DNA from 2 places in the Streptomyces sp. WAC07094 genome. Region 1 is predicted to be linked to the other one. Evidence: riboswitches for the same ligand, from Rfam matches in the RefSeq annotation. Region 1 holds a riboswitch; the other holds the start of a gene.
The links. Region 1 has a riboswitch for glycine ahead of gcvT (glycine cleavage system aminomethyltransferase GcvT). Riboswitches for the same ligand answer to the same signal wherever they lie in the genome.
Positions count from the first base shown of each region.

Region 2: another riboswitch for glycine. It lies ahead of gcvP (aminomethyl-transferring glycine dehydrogenase); the one in region 1 lies ahead of gcvT (glycine cleavage system aminomethyltransferase GcvT).

Region 1 covers NZ_JAVMJZ010000001.1:2,695,657-2,704,855, reverse strand. The annotation lists gene RCR19_RS11785 (GNAT family N-acetyltransferase) at 1-166, opposite strand, end outside; gene RCR19_RS11780 (MerR family transcriptional regulator) at 222-1,133, shown strand; gene RCR19_RS11775 (EF-hand domain-containing protein) at 1,198-1,410, shown strand; gene RCR19_RS11770 (NAD(P)-binding domain-containing protein) at 1,579-2,280, shown strand; gene RCR19_RS11765 (glycoside hydrolase family 25 protein) at 2,392-2,949, opposite strand; gene RCR19_RS11760 (L-serine ammonia-lyase) at 3,171-4,538, opposite strand; gene glyA (serine hydroxymethyltransferase) at 4,628-5,890, opposite strand; gene gcvH (glycine cleavage system protein GcvH) at 5,907-6,284, opposite strand; gene gcvT (glycine cleavage system aminomethyltransferase GcvT) at 6,394-7,515, opposite strand; glycine riboswitch at 7,695-7,796, opposite strand; gene RCR19_RS11740 (AAA family ATPase) at 7,966-8,643, shown strand; gene RCR19_RS11735 (enhanced serine sensitivity protein SseB C-terminal domain-containing protein) at 8,707-9,199, shown strand, end outside.
Region 2 covers NZ_JAVMJZ010000001.1:7,009,421-7,018,619, forward strand. The annotation lists gene RCR19_RS31145 (FHA domain-containing protein) at 1-453, shown strand, start outside; gene RCR19_RS31150 (MerR family transcriptional regulator) at 472-1,227, shown strand; gene RCR19_RS31155 (bifunctional nuclease family protein) at 1,312-1,785, shown strand; gene RCR19_RS31160 (MerR family transcriptional regulator) at 2,276-2,911, shown strand; gene RCR19_RS31165 (DNA polymerase IV) at 2,964-4,361, shown strand; gene RCR19_RS31170 (PRC-barrel domain-containing protein) at 4,457-4,825, opposite strand; glycine riboswitch at 4,940-5,035, shown strand; gene gcvP (aminomethyl-transferring glycine dehydrogenase) at 5,213-8,098, shown strand; gene RCR19_RS31180 (DUF5999 family protein) at 8,192-8,395, opposite strand; gene RCR19_RS31185 (hypothetical protein) at 8,788-9,199, opposite strand, start outside.

The DNA of each region.
Region 1 (9,199 bases):
GCACCCAGTCCGGGTCCTCGTCCGTGAACACCACGGAGTGCGCGGTGAAGGCGATGATCCCCGCGTCACGGGAGGAGTGCTGGCGTACGACCGTGGTGCCGCCGTCGGCCGGAGGGAAGACGTCCCGCGCCGCGGCGTCCAGAATGTCCCGCAGACCGTCGGCCATGAGTGCGTCTCCTCGGCTTGAGTCTCCACCCACTGGAAGGCCCACACTCGCAGACATGATCGAGAACGGCACCGGCCTTTTCACCATCGGCGAACTGGCCAGGGCGACCGGACTGACCGTCCGCACCATTCGCTACTGGTCGGACGAGGGCGCCCTGCCCCCGGTGGCCCGCTCCTCGGGCGGCTACCGGTTGTACGACGCCGCGTCCGTGGCCCGCCTCGAGCTGATCCGCACCCTGCGCGAACTGGGTCTCGGCCTGGCGGACGTGCGCAGGGTGCTGGGCGGCGAGGCAACGGTCGCCGAGGTGGCGGCCGCGCATGTGGCGGCCCTGGACGCGCAGATCCGCGCTCTGAAGGTGACCCGGGCGGTGCTGTCGACCGTGGCGCGACGCGGTTCGAGTGCGGAGGAGATGACCCTGATGAACAAACTGGCGAGGCTGTCGGCGGCCGAGCGGAAACGGATCATGGAGGGGTTCGTGGAGGAACTGCTCCACGGGCTCGACACGGTGGACCCGGCGATCCGGGAGCGGATGCGGCGTTCCGCGGCGGACCTGCCGGAGGACCCGACACCCGAGCAGGTCGACGCCTGGGTGGAACTGGCCGAGATGCTCCAGGACCCGGACTTCCGGGCCACGATGCGGAAGGCGACCGAGTTCAACGCCGCGGACCGGGGACCCGACGTCCCCGCCGGTGCGTCCCTGTGGTTCGTCAAGCGCCTGGTGGAGCTGGCGGGGGCGGCACGGGAGCGGGGGATCGCGCCGGAGACCCCGGCGGCCGATCCGGTGCTGCACGACCTGCTCGGGGATGCCGACCGGGCCGCCGTACTGGACCGCATGGAGACGGCATTCGACGAACGGGTCGCCCGCTACCGTGAACTGCTGTGCGTCGTCAACGGGCAGCCGGCGCCGCAGCACAGGGAGGAGTTCGCCTGGGTGGTCGCCGCACTGAGGGCGCGGACGGGCCGTTAATCTGACCTCGTCAGTAGGACGGCCGTACGACGCGACGGCAGAGGCACCATGAAGGGGCGGATCGGTGGCGGACATCGAGGAAGCACGCAAGCAGTTCGAGCGGATCGATGCGGACGGTGACGGATTCATCACCGCCGCCGAGTTCAAGTCCGCCCTGGCCCAGGGGGGCGACTGGAACGTCACCGACACGGTGGCGGAGGCCGTCATCCGGACCCGCGACCTCAACGGCGACAAGGTCCTGTCGTTCGACGAGTTCTGGACCTACCTGAGCAGCTGAGCCGATGACGAGGGGGGTGTCCTCGTCCCGGCCGGGACAAGGACACCCCCCTCGTCGTACCCGGCCCCGGGGTCGCGTCGCACCCGGCCTCGCCCGAACGGGGTCACCCTGACGGCGTACGTCCGGAATAGTCCGCCGGAGCCCGAGGTTGGTGCTGGCCACAACCCTGTGCAAGGACACCGACCCCCCGGAAGGGCGACGCGAGTCATGAAGATCGGCATCATCGGCGCGGGCAACATCGGCGGCAATCTCACCCGGCGGCTCACCGCCCTCGGACACGACGTCTCCGTGGCCAACTCCCGCGGCCCGCACACACTCAAGGCACTCGCCGAGGAGACGGGCGCGACGCCCGTCACCGTCACGGAGGCGGCCCGCGACGCCGAGGTGGTCGTGATCACGGTCCCGGTGAAGGCGGTCCCGGACCTGCCGTCCGGCCTGCTGGACGGGGCGGCGCCGGGGGTCGCCGTGATCGACACCGGCAACTACTACCCCCGGGAGCGGGACGGCAGGATCGCGGGCATCGAGGACGAGGGACTCACCGAGAGCCGCTGGACCGAACGGCAGATCGGCCACCCCGTCGTCAAGGCCTTCAACGGCACCTTCGCCCAGGACATCCTGGAGCGCCCGCGCCCCGCCGGCGACCCCGACCGTATGGCGCTGCCGGTCGCGGGCGACGACGAGGCGGCCAAGCGCCGGGTGCGGGACCTCATCGACGCCCTCGGTTTCGACACGGTCGACGCGGGCGGCATCGACGACTCCTGGCGCCAGCAGCCCAACACCCCGGTCTACGGCCTGCGGGCGGGCGCCGGCGCCGTCGCCGGGGCGCTGGCCGAGGCCTCTCCCGAGCGCACGCCGGAGTTCCGCGGCTAGGGTCTGTCGTTCGGATCAGGCCGCTGGGAGCGACCGTGCTTGTCGATCGACCCGAGCGGGGCGTGGACCCGGTCGGCGGCCGTTTCGCACCGGGCCCCGCGCGGCGCGCGGTCACGCTCCGGCCGCCCACGTGCTCAGGGCGGCCTTGCTGGTGAAGTCGGCGACGTCCCGGTCCAGCGGGTCGGAGGTGTACTGGTGGAAGAGCCACTTCGCCTTGATGCGGGGCTTGCCCGCCGTCACGTAATCGGCGATCCACAGACCGTCGCCGGCGTACGAGGTGGTGTCGATGTTCAGCCAGAAGTTGCGGCTCGCATAGAGGAGAACCCGGTTGTGCGGCCGGAGTTGTTTGACCCTGCGGATGAACTGGTCCTTCTCGGCGTTGCTCGCGTGCGTGCCGTCGCCGGTCGTCTCCCAGTCCACGGCCAGCAGGTCGCCGGTCCTCTCAGGGGCGTTGGCGACGAAGTAGTCCGCCTGTGCCGAGATGTTGCCTGGCCACAGGAAGTGGTAGAAGCCGGCCACGCAACCGGCGTCCCGTGCGGTCTTCGTCTGTGTGGTGAGTTTGGGGTTCACATACGAACGGCCCTCCGTCGCCTTGATGAAGACGAAGGAGAGGCCGTCCGTGTCGTATGAGGACGATTGATAGGCGCTGATGTCGATGCCTCGCAGCATGGGGGCTCCCTGAAGTGTGCCGGTGGGGGACAGGGATGGATGCCTTGTCGCCATGACACGGGTGATATGCCCCAAAAGCTGGATGTTCAGCCCTGGTTGACGGCAGGATCCGGTTCGCGCCGTGGCCGGCGCCTTCGGAACCCCCGGCCGCCCTCGACTTCGCACTCGCCAACTTCGCTCAGACGAGGCCGGGTTGGCGGAAGCCGAGTCGGCCGGTGCCGTCAGCACTCGATGATGTTCACGGCGAGACCGCCGCGCGCCGTCTCCTTGTACTTCACGCTCATGTCGGCACCGGTCTCCTTCATGGTCTTGATGACCTTGTCGAGGGAGACCTTGTGGCTGCCGTCGCCGCGCATCGCCATGCGTGCCGCCGTGACGGCCTTGACCGCCGCCATGCCGTTGCGCTCGATGCACGGGATCTGCACCAGACCGCCGACCGGGTCGCAGGTCAGGCCCAGGTTGTGCTCCATGCCGATCTCGGCCGCGTTCTCGACCTGCTCCGGTGTGCCGCCCAGCACCTCCGCGAGCGCGCCCGCCGCCATCGAGCAGGCCGAGCCGACCTCGCCCTGGCAGCCGACCTCGGCACCGGAGATGGACGCGTTCTCCTTGAAGAGCATGCCGATCGCGCCGGCGGCGAGCAGGAAGCGCACGACACCCTCCTCGTCGGCGCCCGGCACGAAGTTGATGTAGTAGTGCAGTACGGCGGGGATGATGCCCGCGGCGCCGTTCGTGGGCGCCGTGACCACGCGGCCGCCCGCCGCGTTCTCCTCGTTCACCGCCATCGCGTAGAGCGTGATCCACTCCATGGCGCGGGAGAGCGGGTCGCCCTCGGCACGCAGCTGGCGGGCGGTGACGGCAGCGCGCCGGCGCACCCGGAGGCCGCCCGGCAGGATTCCCTCACGCGACATGCCGCGCTCCACGCACGCCTGCATCACCCGCCAGATCTCCAGCAGGCCCTCGTGGATCTCCTCCTCGGTGCGCCAGGCGCGCTCGTTCTCCAGCATCAGCGACGAGATCGACAGGCCCGTCTCCTTCGTCAGGCGCAGCAGCTCGTCGCCCGTGCGGAAGGGGTACTTCAGCACCGTGTCGTCCAGCTTGATGCGGTCCGCGCCCACCGCGTCCTCGTCGACGACGAAGCCGCCGCCCACGGAGTAGTACGTCTTCGACAGCAGCTCGTCGCCCGAGGCGTCGAACGCCCACAGCGTCATGCCGTTCGCGTGGTAGGGGAGGGTCTCGCGGCGGTGCAGGACCAGGTCGTCGTCGAAGGAGAAGGCGATCTCGTGCTCGCCGAGGAGCCGGATCCGGCCGGTGGTCCTGATGTCCTCCACCCGCTGGTCGGCGGTCCCCACATCCACCGTGCGCGGCGAGTCGCCCTCCAGGCCGAGCAGCACCGCCTTGGGCGTGCCGTGGCCGTGGCCGGTGGCGCCGAGCGAGCCGTACAGCTCCGCCCGTATGGACCCGGCCGAGTCCAGCAGGCCCTCGTTGCGCAGTCGCAGGGCGAACATGCGCGCAGCGCGCATGGGGCCGACCGTGTGGGAGCTGGACGGGCCGATACCGATCGAGAACAGGTCGAAGACCGAGATGGCCACGGTGACTCCTCAGGTACAGGGGGTGGTGCAGGGGGCGGGGCACCGCGCACGAGCATGTGCTTCCAGTGTGCGCGATGCCCCGAGGTGTCTTACTTCCGCAGGCCCGGGTACAGCGGGTGCTTGTCGGCCAGGGCCGTGACCCGGGCCTTCAGCGCCTGCGCGTCGTAGGACGGCTTGAGCGCCTGCGCGATGACGTCCGCGACCTCGGCGAAGTCCGCGGCCGTGAAGCCGCGGGTCGCCAGGGCGGGCGTACCGATGCGCAGGCCCGAGGTGACCATGGGCGGACGCGGGTCGTTCGGGATCGCGTTGCGGTTGACCGTGATGCCGACCTCGTGCAGCCGGTCCTCGGCCTGCTGTCCGTCGAGGTCGGAGTCGCGCAGGTCGACGAGGACGAGGTGCACGTCGGTGCCACCGGACAGCACGTCCACGCCCACGGCCCTGACGTCGTCCTTCACCAGACGCTCGGCGAGGATACGCGCGCCCTCCAGGGTCCGGCGCTGCCGCTCCCTGAACTCCTCGGTGCCGGCGATCTTGAAGGCGACGGCCTTGGCGGCGATCACGTGCTCCAGCGGTCCGCCCTGCTGACCGGGGAAGACCGCGGAGTTGATCTTCTTGGCCAGCTCGGCGGTGGACAGGATCACACCACCGCGAGGGCCGCCCAGCGTCTTGTGGGTCGTGGTGGTGACCACATGGGCGTGCGGCACCGGGTTCGGGTGCAGGCCCGCCGCGACGAGACCGGCGAAGTGCGCCATGTCGACCATGAGGTACGCGCCGACCTCGTCCGCGATCCGGCGGAAGGCGGCGAAGTCCAGCTGCCGCGGGTAGGCGGACCAGCCGGCCACGATCAGCTTCGGCCGGTTCTCCTTGGCCAGGCGCTCGACCTCGTCCATGTCGACGACACCGCCGTCGCCGACGTGGTAGGCGACCACGTTGTAGAGCTTGCCGGAGAAGTTGATCTTCATTCCGTGGGTCAGGTGCCCGCCGTGCGCGAGGTTGAGACCCATGATCGTGTCGCCGGGCTGCAGCAGCGCGAACATCGCGGCCGCGTTCGCCTGTGCGCCGGAGTGCGGCTGCACATTGGCGTGCTCGGCGCCGAAGAGCTCCTTGATGCGGTCGATGGCGATCTGCTCGACCACGTCGACGTGCTCACAGCCGCCGTAGTAGCGGCGGCCGGGGTAGCCCTCGGCGTACTTGTTGGTGAGGACAGAGCCCTGCGCCTCCATGACCGCGACCGGAGCGAAGTTCTCCGAGGCGATCATCTCGAGGGTGGACTGCTGACGGTCCAGCTCGGCGTCGACGGCCGCGGCGACGTCCGGGTCGAGCTCGTGCAGGGGCGTGTTCAGAAGCGACATGTGGTGCTGTGACTCCTCAGCCGGCGATGTGAGCGTCGTACTCGTCGGCGGTGAGCAGGTCGGCGGGCTCCTCCGTGACGCGCACCTTGAACAGCCAGCCGCCCTCGAAGGGGGCGGAGTTCACCAGCGACGGATCGTCGACCACGTCCTCGTTGACCGCCGTGACCTCGCCGCCGACCGGCGAGTAAAGGTCGCTCACCGACTTGGTCGACTCCAGCTCGCCGCAGGTCTCGCCCGCGGCCACCGTGTCACCGACCTCCGGGAGCTGGACGAACACGACATCGCCGAGGGCGTTGGCCGCGTGCTCGGTGATACCGACCGTCGCGACACCGTCCTCGGCGGCCGACAGCCACTCGTGCTCCTTGCTGTAACGCAGCTGCTGGGGGTTGCTCATGGCCTGAATTCTCCTGAAAGGTCGGAGGAGTGTGGTGATGGAGGACTGGTGGAGACGCTCGTGAGCAGGGACGGACGCGATCGCGGAGCCGTCCGCCCTGGCCCAGTCTCTACTTCTGGCGCTTGTAGAACGGCAGCGCCACGACCTCGTACGGTTCGTGGCTGCCCCGGATGTCCACCCCGACCCCGGGGGCGCCCGGCACGGAGTGCGTGGCGTCGACGTACGCCATCGCGATCGGCTTGCCCAGCGTGGGGGAGGGCGCACCCGAGGTGACCTCGCCGATCACCTCGCCGCCCGATACGACCGCGTAACCGGCGCGCGGGACGCGACGGCCCTCGGCGACGAGGCCGACCAGGACGCGCGGCGGGTTCTGCTCGGCGCGCCCGGCGGCCCGGAGCAGCGCCTCGCGCCCCACGAAGTCGTCCTCCTTCTCGAACTTCACGACCCGGCCGAGTCCGGCGTCGAACGGGGTCAGGGCGGTGGTGAGCTCGTGGCCGTACAGCGGCATGCCCGCCTCGAGGCGCAACGTGTCCCGGCAGGAGAGGCCGCAGGGGATGAGGCCCACCGGCGAGCCCGCCTCCGTCAGCGCCAGCCACAGCTTCTCGGCGTGCTCCGGGGCGACGAACAGCTCGAAGCCGTCCTCCCCGGTGTAGCCGGTGCGGGCGATGAGCGCCGGGACGCCGGCGACCGTGCCGGGCAGCCCCGCGTAGTACTTCAGTCCGTCGAGGTCGGCGTCGGTCAGCGACTTCAGGATGCCGGGGGACTCGGGGCCCTGCACGGCGATCAGCGCGTAGGCGTCCCGGTCGTCGCGCACCTCGGCCTCGAATCCGGCCGCCCGCTCCTGGAGCGCGTCCAGCACGATCCGGGCGTTGGAGGCGTTGGCGACGACCATGTACTCCTGCTCACCGAGCCGGTACACGATCAGGTCGTCCAGGATGCCGCCGTCCTCCTGGCAGATCATGGTGTAGCGGGCGCGGCCGACACCGACGGAGGAGATGTTGCCGACCAGGGCGTGATCGAGGAGCCGGTTCGCCTGGGGCCCGGTGACCGTGATCTCGCCCATGTGCGAGAGGTCGAACAGACCTGCCTTCGTACGGACGGCCAGGTGCTCGTCACGCTCGGAGCGGTATCGCAGGGGCATGTCCCAGCCGGCGAAGTCGGTCATCGTCGCGCCCAGCGAACGATGCAGGGCATCGAGCGCGGTACGGCGCAGGGGGCTGTTGCTGCTCATCGGTTGTGCTCCCGGGGCGATGGGTCCCTCGCACGGGCGAGCCGGGCGCAGGGGAGGGCGAGGTCGTTCCTCCCCATCTGTCATCGGAACCTGAGAGGTTCGCCATGACTCCCGAGACGGGTCGTCAGGGCTTGCACCTTGGGTGGAGCCACCAGAAGCGGCCCGCTTTCCAGATGTGCCTCGCCCGCGCGGTATCGGGGCCTGAGAGATTCAAGGGAGGGACTTGCTCCTTCGGCGTCCGGCACACAGACGTGTGACCGGAACTCTCCCGCGCGGATTCAAGCGGCCGGTATGCAGTTGGCGCGCACATCATTGCACGCATCGCCCCGTGGTGGCAGGGCGGCATCTGTGACCGGCTTGTGGCGGCACCAGCATGAAAACGGGAGACCGGCGCATTACCTTCTCTTTACACTCGACGGGCAGGCAACTTCCTGACCCATGGGGAGGGCGATGACGGTGAACAGGACGACGGTGTACGCCACCACCTCGGGCCTCGCGGTGTCCGGGCAGCCCGGTGCCCCGGCGCGGGGTGCCTGCGGACCGCTGCGCAAGGGCGTGGTCCGCGATCTGCGCGACCGCGCGGGCCGCAGCCCGCAAGGGCTCACCTTCCCCGCGGGCGACGTCGTCGTCGTCACGGGTCTGCCCGGCAGCGGCAAGTCCACGCTGATGCGACGCGCCGTGCCAGGTGTCCGGGTCGACTCCCAGGACACCAGGGACCGCTGGGACACCCGTCTGGCCCGCTTCCTTCCCTACGCGGTGTACCGCCCCCTCGTCCGCCTGGCGCACTACGCGGGTCTGCACCGTGCCCTGCGCGCCGGTACCGGAGTCGTCGTGCACGACTGCGGCACACAGCCCTGGGTGCGTGGCTGGCTGGCCCGTTCGGCACGGCGCCGCGGCGGCACGCTCCGGCTGCTCGTGCTCGACGTCTCCGCGGACACGGCCCTGGACGGACAGCAGGCACGCGGCCGCGGCGTCTCGCGGTACGCGTTCCTCAGGCACCGCCGGGTCACCCGCCGGCTGCTGCGCTCGGTCGAGCAGGGCCGGCTGCCCGAGGGCTGCGGCTCGGCGGTGCTGCTCGACCGGGACGCGGCGGACGCTCTGCGCCGGATCGACTTCGCGGCCGAATGACCGTCCGCGCGCACCCGCTAGCCTTTTGTGCCACAGCAGTGGTTCTGAGCAGGCGGTAAGCAGATGGATCTTCCGGCGGACCTTCCCGCGGACTTCCCCCCACAGGCACAGCCCCATCCGCACGGCGGATGGCCCGGCAACGAACTGGAGGAGGTGCTCTCCGCCTCCCTCGGCGTCCCCGGGGCGGGCGGCCGGATCATCGAGGTACTCGGTCGCAGCTTCCTCTGGGTGCCGCTGCCCGGCGACGGCGGCCCGCACAGCGGGCCGCTGGACCTGCCCACGCTGGAGATCGAGGGACAGGTGTTCGTCCCGGTGTTCAGCTCGGAGGAGCAGTTCCGCCAGGTCGTCGGCAACCACATGTCGTACACGATCGCGCCCGCCGTCGAGTTCGCCCGCGGGCTGCCCGCGCAGGTCGGGATCGCTGTCAATCCGGGCGGGGTCGTCGGTGTGCCGGTGCCGCCGGACGCGGTGGCCGAGCTGTGCCGCGCCGGGACGACCGCGCTGGACGGCCTCGTGAGCGGCGGCCGGGTCCGTCTCTTCGAACCGGACTGGCAGG
Region 2 (9,199 bases), 4.3 Mb from region 1:
CCGGGTGCGGTCCCGGAGCGTGCGTCGGAGACGACCTCCACGATCTCGATCTCGGGTCTGGAGGCCTACGACGCGGAGGCCACCGGTCAGACGTCGGTGCCGACGCTGTCCCCCGAGGCGCAGGCGGCCGTCGACGCGCTGCCGGCCGGTTCGGCGCTGCTGGTGGTGCGCCGCGGTCCCAACTCGGGCAGCCGCTTCCTGCTGGACAGTGATCTGACCACGGCGGGGCGTCACCCCCAGAGCGACATCTTCCTGGATGATGTGACTGTCTCGCGCCGGCACGTGGAGTTCCGGCGCAGCCCGGACGGGTCGTTCACGGTGGCCGACGTCGGCAGCCTGAACGGTACGTACGTCAACCGTGAGCGCATCGACCAGGTCGCGCTCACCAACGGCGACGAGGTGCAGATCGGCAAGTACAGGCTGGTCTTCTACGCGAGTCCGCGGGGCATCTGACCCGCCAGGGAAGGGTCCATGCTTCACACACCGAGCGGCGGTGCCGACAACGGCACCGCCGCCACGGGCAACGGGCCGATGAGCATCGGCGTCGTGCTGAACGTGCTGCGCGAGGAATTCCCGGAAGTCACCATCTCCAAGATCCGCTTCCTGGAGTCCGAGGGGCTCATCGAGCCGCAGCGCACGCCTTCGGGGTACCGCAAGTTCAGCAGGCGCGACGTCGAGCGGCTCGGTCATGTGCTGAGGATGCAACGGGACCACTATCTGCCGCTCAAGGTCATTCGCGAGCATCTTGACGCCCTGGAACGGGGCGAGGAGGTCCGTCTCCCGTCCCTGGGCCGTCCGCGTGACCCGGGCGAGGGCGAACCGCTGGGGGACCTTCTGGGCGAGACCGACTCCGCCTCGGTCGCCCGGATCGCCCGTGACGAGCTGCTGACCGCCACCGGGATCAGCGTGGAGCAACTCGAGGAGTGGGAGTCGTACGGCCTGGTCGTACCGCTTCCGGAAGGTGTGTACGACGCGGAGAGCATCACGGTGGCCACTCTCGTGGCGGAACTGGGCCGCCATGGGATCGAGCCCCGTCACCTGCGGGTGATGAAGGCGGCGGCGGACCGTGAGGCGGGGCTCGTGGACCAGGTGGTGGCCCCGCTGCGACTCCACCGCAACCCCCAGACCAGGGCGCATGCCGAGGCGCGCGCCAAGGAGCTGGCCGGGCTGGCGGTGAAGCTGCACGCCGCTCTGATCCAGTCCGCGCTGGGTGTGCGGCTGCCCTGAGCCGGGCTGTTCGCCGTGGGCGGATCAATGGGCCGATCTGTGCCCGACTACCCAAACATCCCGGGCACGGCCTAGGGTTGCTGTGTGAACGAGCTCGATGTCGTAGGTGTCCGGGTCGAGATGCCCTCCAACCAGCCGATCGTGCTCCTGCGCGAAGTGGGAGGCGACCGCTACCTCCCCATCTGGATCGGCCCGGGGGAGGCGACGGCGATCGCTTTCGCCCAGCAGGGCATGGCCCCGGCGCGGCCGCTGACCCACGACCTGTTCAAGGACGTGCTGGAGGCCGTCGGCCAGGAGCTCACGGAAGTGCGCATCACGGATCTGCGTGAGGGCGTCTTCTATGCGGAGCTGGTGTTCGCCAGCGGTGTCGAGGTGAGCGCGCGCCCGTCCGACGCCATAGCGCTGGCGCTGCGCACCGGCACGCCGATCTACGGCAGTGACGGAGTGCTCGACGACGCGGGCATCGCGATCCCGGACGAGCAGGAGGACGAGGTCGAGAAGTTCCGCGAGTTCCTCGACCAGATCTCCCCCGAGGACTTCGGCACCAGCAGCCAGTGACGGTCTCCCCTCGCAAACGGGCCGGAGGATGTGTGCCGGTCGGGGATCGTGTGATGCGAGTGCCTGGTGTGACTCCGGGGATTCGTGCGTCCCATGTGGTGCCGGAGATATGCCGTTGACGGTCGTGCTCGGTCTGGAGTCCTGATTGGGAACCGGCTGCCCGGAGCCGGCGGGGCCGTGCAGGTGCCGTCATGTCGCCGGAGTGCCGCGGACAGTCGCCGGTCGGGACGGCCGACGAGGATCGGTCGCCTCAAGATCGTTGAACGGGTGTGGCGGGAGGCGCACGTGGGCGCGCACTGAAGCACATGCCGGGGGCTCGTGCCACATCTCGGAGGCCGCCGCCGAAGCATTCGGCTAGCCTTTCCCCGCGGAAGGGCGCGGGAAACCACTCCTAGGGTGATTATCACTCGGCGTGCCGAGTGTGGCGATCGTTGACGTGCCCTTGGTGACTGCCTACCGTCGAGAAGGCAGGTCAAGGACGGAGGTCGGCGTGAGAATCAGCGGCGGCGGTACGGCTGGGGGTGCCCCCGGACGGAGTCTGGGGGAGAGTGGCCCGCACCCGCTTCACGGCAGCGCGACCGGCTCCGCCCCTCAGCGGCCGACGCCCGTGCCGGGCGACGAGGGGGCGGCTTCCCAGCAGATGGGCTATCGAGGTCCGACGGCGTGCGCCGCCGCGGGCATCACCTATCGTCAACTGGACTACTGGGCCAGGACGGGGCTCGTCGAACCGAGCGTGCGACCCGCTTACGGATCGGGGACGCAGCGGCTCTACAGCTTCCGGGACGTGGTCGTCCTGAAGATCGTCAAGCGCTTTCTGGACACCGGGGTCTCCCTGCAGAACATCCGCACCACCGTGCAGCACCTCAGGGAGCGCGGCTTCCGCGACCTCGAGCGGATGACGCTGATGAGCGACGGCGCGACGGTGTACGAGTGCACGTCGCCGGACGAGGTCCACGCCCTGCTCCAGGGCGGCCAGGGCATCTTCGGAATCGCCGTCGGCGTGGTGTGGCGGGACGTGGAGAGCGCGCTCTCCCAGTTGCACGGCGAGCGCATCGACACCGGCGAGACCATCGTCGGCCACCACCCCGGGGACGAACTGGCACGGCGGCGCAACCGGGCCGTCTGAAGGGCGCCGGGACCCAGGCGAATTGTCAGTGGCGTAGGGCAGCATCGGAGATGTGAGAACCGCGCCCACGATCCTGCATCTCGACATGGATGCCTTCTACGCCTCGGCGGAGCAGGCATCCAAGCCGAGTCTGCGCGGCAAGGCCGTGATCGTGGGCGGGCTCGGTCCGCGCGGAGTGGTGGCCACGGCCTCGTACGAGGCGCGGGTCTTCGGAGTGCACTCGGCGATGCCGATGGCCCAGGCACGCCGCCTCGCGCCGCACGCCGCGTATCTGGTGCCGCGATTCGGCTTCTACCGGGAGATCAGCGAGCAGGTGATGGCGCTGCTGAGGGCGCTGTCGCCGCTGGTGGAGCCGTTGAGCCTGGACGAGGCGTTCGTGGATCTGGAGGCCGGGGGAGCCGCCTGGGACGAGGAGTCGGCTCGCCGCACGGGGATGAAGCTGCGCGCGGACATCCGGGACAGCACGGGCCTGACGGGCTCGGTGGGGCTCGCCGCCTCCAAGATGCTCGCGAAGATCGGCTCCGAGGAGGCCAAGCCGGACGGCCTGGTGCTGATCCGTCCGGGTACCGAGCGCGCGATGCTCGGCCCGATGCCGGTGCGTACGTTGCCGGGTGTCGGTCCCGCCACCGGCGACCATCTGCGCCGCGCCGGGATCACCACGGTCGACGAGATCGCCGAGGCGGGCGAGGACGAACTCGTAAGACTGCTGGGCAAGGCCCATGGGCACGCCCTGTACGCCATGGCTCTCGCTCAGGACGAGCGGCCGGTGGTGGCCGAGCGGGAGACCAAATCGGTGTCGGTCGAGGACACCTACGACGTGGACATCCACGACCGGGTGCGCGTCGGGCTGGAGGTGCAGCGGCTCGCGGACCGGTGCGTCCGCAGGCTGCGGGAGGCCGGTCTGTCGGGTCGCACCATCGTGCTCAAGGTCCGAAGGTACGACTTCTCGACGCTGACCCGGTCCGAGACCCTGCGCGGGCCCACGGACGATCCCGCGGTGGTGCGGGAGGCCGCCGGGCGGCTGCTGGAGTCCGTGGACACGACCGGCGGGGTGCGGCTGCTCGGCGTCGGGGTCAGCGGCCTCGCCGACTACACCCAGGAGGACCTGTTCGCCCAGGCCCACCTTGCCGCTGGGGACGTACGCACCGAGGAGCACCCGGAGGAGGGGGAGGCGGCCGAGACGGCCGAGGAGGTGCCGGCTGAGGTCCCGGAGCACATCTGGCGCGCGGGTCAGGACGTCCGGCACGCCGAGTACGGTCACGGGTGGGTGCAGGGCAGTGGTCTCGGCCGGGTCACTGTGCGGTTCGAGACACCGCAGTCGGAGCCGGGCCGCGTGCGTACGTTCCGCACCGACGACCCCCGTCTCGAGTCGGCGGATCCGCTGCCGCTGGTACCCCGAAGACCCGAGCCCACGGAGCCGCGGACGGTGGCATCGAGGACCGGGGACTGACGACCACGGGACGGGCCGAAGCCGGCACAACCGCGATCGGAGCGGCCACGATTCGGGGCGGGCCGGTTGTCAGGGGCGCCGGGTGCGCATGGCCTTCAGGTCTCGTCCGACCCCGCCAGATGCCCGAAATCGCGGTCCGGCGGTGGGGGAGAGGTTACGTCTAGCCCGTAGTGGTGGTAGAGCTGCAGTTCCTGCTCGGGGGAGAGATGGCGTCCGACGCCGAAGTCGGGAGCGTCCTTGATCAGGGCCCGTTCGAAGGGGATCCACAGCGCGCCCTCCACGAGCTCGCTGGGTTCCAGGGGGACGAAGGCGTCCCTGCTGAACAGGCCCGTTCGTATGGCCGCCCACTCGGGCGCTCCGGTCGCGTCGTCGAGATAGACCTCGTCGATCGTGCCGATCTTGTTTCCGTTGCGATCGAACGCCTTGCGGCCGATCAGACTCCGCGGATCGATTTCGGTCTTCACGGTCCCTCCAGCAGGTCGCAACGCATCCGTAAGCACTACGAAAGAGCACATTGGGGAAGGCGGCCACTCGAAGGTGCCTGTGTTGTCCCCGCTGGTAGTCTGGCTAGCGGCTGCTGACCCCGTGCGGGAGAGTCCTCCGGAGTGAACCGGAGGCGCCGAAGGAGCAAACCCTCCCCGGAATCTCTCAGGCACACGTACCGCACGGACGAGGTCACTCTGGAAAGCAGGGCGGGTGTCGACGGCTTCCGCTCTCACCGACGGTGAAAGCCGGTGCTCCTTCGGGCGGACCGGTGAAGCTCTCAGGTTGAGATGACAGAGGGGGAGGCCGTCGGGGTACCCGTGCCGTGGTGCCCCTCGAAGGTCGTGTCAGACCAGGAGGCCTCCGCAATGACCGCCCACCGCATTCCCCTCGCCGAGCTCGAACGAGGGACGCCCTTCGAGCAGCGCCACATCGGTCCCGACCTCGAGGCCCGCGCGAAGATGCTCGCGCAGGTCGGCTACGGCTCGCTCGACGAGCTCACGTCCGCAGCGGTCCCGGATGTGATCAAGAACACGGACGCCCTGGACCTGCCGGGTGCGCGCACCGAGCGCGAGGTGCTGGCCGAGCTGCGCTCGCTCGCCGATCGCAACCAGATCCTCGACTCCATGATCGGCCTCGGCTACTACGGGACCTTCACGCCGCCGGTGATCCTGCGGAACGTGATGGAGAACCCGGCCTGGTACACCGCGTACACGCCCTACCAGCCGGAGATCTCCCAGGGCCGCCTCGAGGCCCTGCTGAACTTCCAGACCATGGTGGCCGACCTCACCGGTCTGCCGACCTCCGGCGCCTCCCTCCTCGACGAGGGCACGGCCGCCGCCGAGGCGATGGCGCTGTCCCGCCGCATGGGCCGGAACAAGAAGGGCCTCTTCCTGATCGACGCGGACGCCCTTCCGCAGACGATCGCAGTGATCCAGACCCGTGCCGAGCCGACCGGCGTGGAGGTCGTCGTCGCCGACCTCGGCGAGGGCATCCCGGCCGAGATCGCGGAGCGCGAGATCAACGGCGTACTGATCCAGTACCCGGGCGCCTCCGGTGCCGTGCGCGACATCAGGCCGGTCGTCGAGCAGGCACACGAGCTGGGCGCCGTCGTCACCGTCGCGGCGGATCTGCTGGCGCTGACCCTGCTCACCTCGCCCGGTGAGCTGGGCGCGGACATCGCCGTGGGCACCACCCAGCGCTTCGGCGTGCCGATGGGCTTCGGCGGACCGCACGCCGGATACATGGCGGTGCGCGAGAAGTTCGCCCGCAGCCTGCCCGGCCGGCTCGTGGGCGTCTCCGTGGACGCCGACGGCCACAAGGCCTACCGCCTCGCCCTGCAGACCCGTGAGCAGCACATCCGTCGCGAGAAGGCGACGAGCAACATCTGCACCGCACAGGTGCTGCTCGCCGTGATGGCCGGTATGTACGCCGTCTACCACGGGCCCGAGGGCCTGCGGACCATCGCGCGGCGCACCCACCGGTATGCGGCGATACTCGCCGCGGGTCTCACCGCCGGCGGGGTGGAGGTCGTCCACGGCGCCTACTTCGACACCTTGACCGTGCGGGTGCCCGGCCGCGCCGACGCGGTCGTCGCCACCGCACGCGAGCGCGGGGTGAACCTGCGCCTCGTCGACGCCGACCATGTGTCGATCGCCTGCGACGAGACGACCGGACGGGCCCAGCTGGCCGCGGTGTGGACCGCGTGCGGGGTCGAGGGCGACATCGAGGCGCTGGACGCGGACACCGAGGACGCGCTTTCCGAGGGCCTGCTGCGCAGCGACGACTACCTCACCCACCCGGTCTTCCACCAGCACCGCTCCGAGACCGCGATGCTGCGCTATCTGCGCCGGCTGGCGGACCGGGACTACGCGCTCGACCGGGGCATGATCCCGCTGGGGTCCTGCACCATGAAGCTCAACGCGACCACGGAGATGGAGCCGGTCACCTGGCCCGAGTTCGGTCAGCTCCACCCGTTCGCGCCCGCCGAGCAGGCGCAGGGCTACCTCACGCTCATCCGTGAGCTGGAGGAGCAGCTCGCCGAGGTCACGGGCTACGACAAGGTCTCCCTGCAGCCCAACGCCGGTTCGCAGGGCGAGCTGGCCGGTCTGCTCGCCGTACGCGGCTACCACCGCGCCAACGGCGACCACCAGCGCACCGTCTGCCTCATCCCGTCCTCCGCGCACGGCACCAACGCCGCCAGCGCGGTGATGGCCGGCATGAAGGTGGTCGTGGTGAAGACGGCCGAGGACGGCGAGGTCGACATCGCGGACCTGCGGGCCAAGATCGAGCAGTACCGCGACGAACTGTCCGTACTGATGATCACGTACCCGTCCACCCACGGTGTGTTCGAGGAGCACGTCGCCGACATCTGCGCGGCCGTGCACGAGGCCGGCGGCCAGGTGTACGTCGACGGCGCCAACCTCAACGCCCTGGTGGGCCTGGCCAAGCCGGGCCACTTCGGCGGCGACGTCTCGCACCTGAACCTGCACAAGACGTTCTGCATCCCGCACGGCGGCGGCGGTCCGGGTGTCGGCCCGGTCGGTGTGCGCGCGCACCTGGCGCCGCACCTGCCGAACCACCCGCTGCAGCCGGCGGCCGGTCCGGAGACGGGCGTCGGCCCGATCTCGGCCGCTCCGTGGGGATCCGCGGGCATCCTGCCGATCTCGTGGGCGTACGTCCGCCTCATGGGCGGCGAGGGTCTCAAGAGCGCCACGCAGGTGGCCGTGCTGTCGGCCAACTACATCGCCAAGCGCCTCGAGCCGCACTACCCGGTGCTCTACACCGGTCCGGGCGGCCTGGTCGCGCACGAGTGCATCATCGACCTGCGCCCGCTGACCAAGGCGACCGGCGTAAGCGTCGACGACGTCGCCAAGCGGCTGATCGACTACGGCTTCCACGCGCCGACGATGTCGTTCCCGGTGGCCGGCACGCTGATGATCGAGCCGACCGAGTCCGAGGACCTCACGGAGATCGACCGGTTCTGCGACGCGATGATCGCCATTCGTGCCGAGATCGAGAAGGTGGGCTCGGGCGAGTGGCCCGCCGAGGACAACCCGCTGCGGAACGCCCCGCACACCGCCGCCGCACTGGGCGGCACGTGGGAGCACGCGTACACACTCGAGGAGGCCGTGTTCCCGGCCGGGGTCTCGGCCGCGGACAAGTACTGGCCGCCGGTGCGTCGCATCGACCAGGCCTTCGGTGACCGGAACCTGGTCTGCTCCTGCCCGCCGCTGGACGCCTACGAGGAGTAATCGGCCTTCGGCATGCGTCGGGGCCGGTTCGGAGCGTATGTCTCCGGGCCGGCCCCTTGTATGTCAGGGCAGCGACTGCCCCTTGTGCGCCGCTCAGGCGGCGGTCATCACCTCGGTGCCCATCGGGCGGTGCGGGGCGATGATCTGACCGTCGGGCAGAAGCTCACCGGTGTCCTCGAAGAGCAGAACGCCGTTGCAGAGCAGGCTCCATCCCTGCTCCGGGTGGTGCGCCACGAGACGGGCGGATTCCCGGTCGGCGGATTCGGCTGTCGGGCACGGTGGCTGGTGCTGGCACATGGTGGATGGGATCTTTCGCTCTGTCGTGATGTCCGGGATGGCTGTCGTATCTGTCCTGCGGCTCTTCCGGTCGTTCATGGCCGCCCCCCGTCGCTGATGCTTCGGTCTGAACCCAGTGTTGCCCCACGGGCGTCGATCCGCAGGGATTTCGCAGCACCGCTCCTCACAGGTTCATGACGCATCACCCTGGCGGACGGTTCATCCCGATTCGGCGGTCACTTCGGGTGGTTCGCGATGGCCGCAAGGGGCTAGTCCGTCTGGTCCGACCAGCGCTTTGTCCCTCGTACGAGCGTGAGGTGGCACGAACGAGCGACACCGCCCGTCCTCGGCGACCCGGGACGCACCGTGCCCCGCGGCCGTTTCCGGCGGCGGGGCACGGTAGGGAGCGATGGCTACGCGGGAGTCGGTGAGCCGAGCAGCGGAGCGCGGGTGATGCGGTGCGTGAGTACCGGCAGCAGGTCGGCGACGGTGTGCGGGAGATGGGAAGCGATCCCGGGCGGCGCGGGCGCGAGCGGCACGAGGAGGTCGGTCGCTGCGGGAGAACCGGTCGCCCCGTCGGCGGTGCAGTCCCCGTGCAGCCAGAGCGTGAGCATGTACAGCTCCGGCACGGACAGCAGTCGTGCCTGGTAGGGCTGTGCCAGGGCCTCCGCCTGGCGCAGGGCTCGCTCGGTGGAGGTGACGTACGGGCCCTCGAAGAAGTGCGAGAAGGCCCAGCCGTCCGGAGTCAGCATGGTCTCGGCTGCGGCCACGGCGCGATCGCCGCTGCGGATGAGGAAGCGCCATCCGGCCAGACGGGTGACGGGG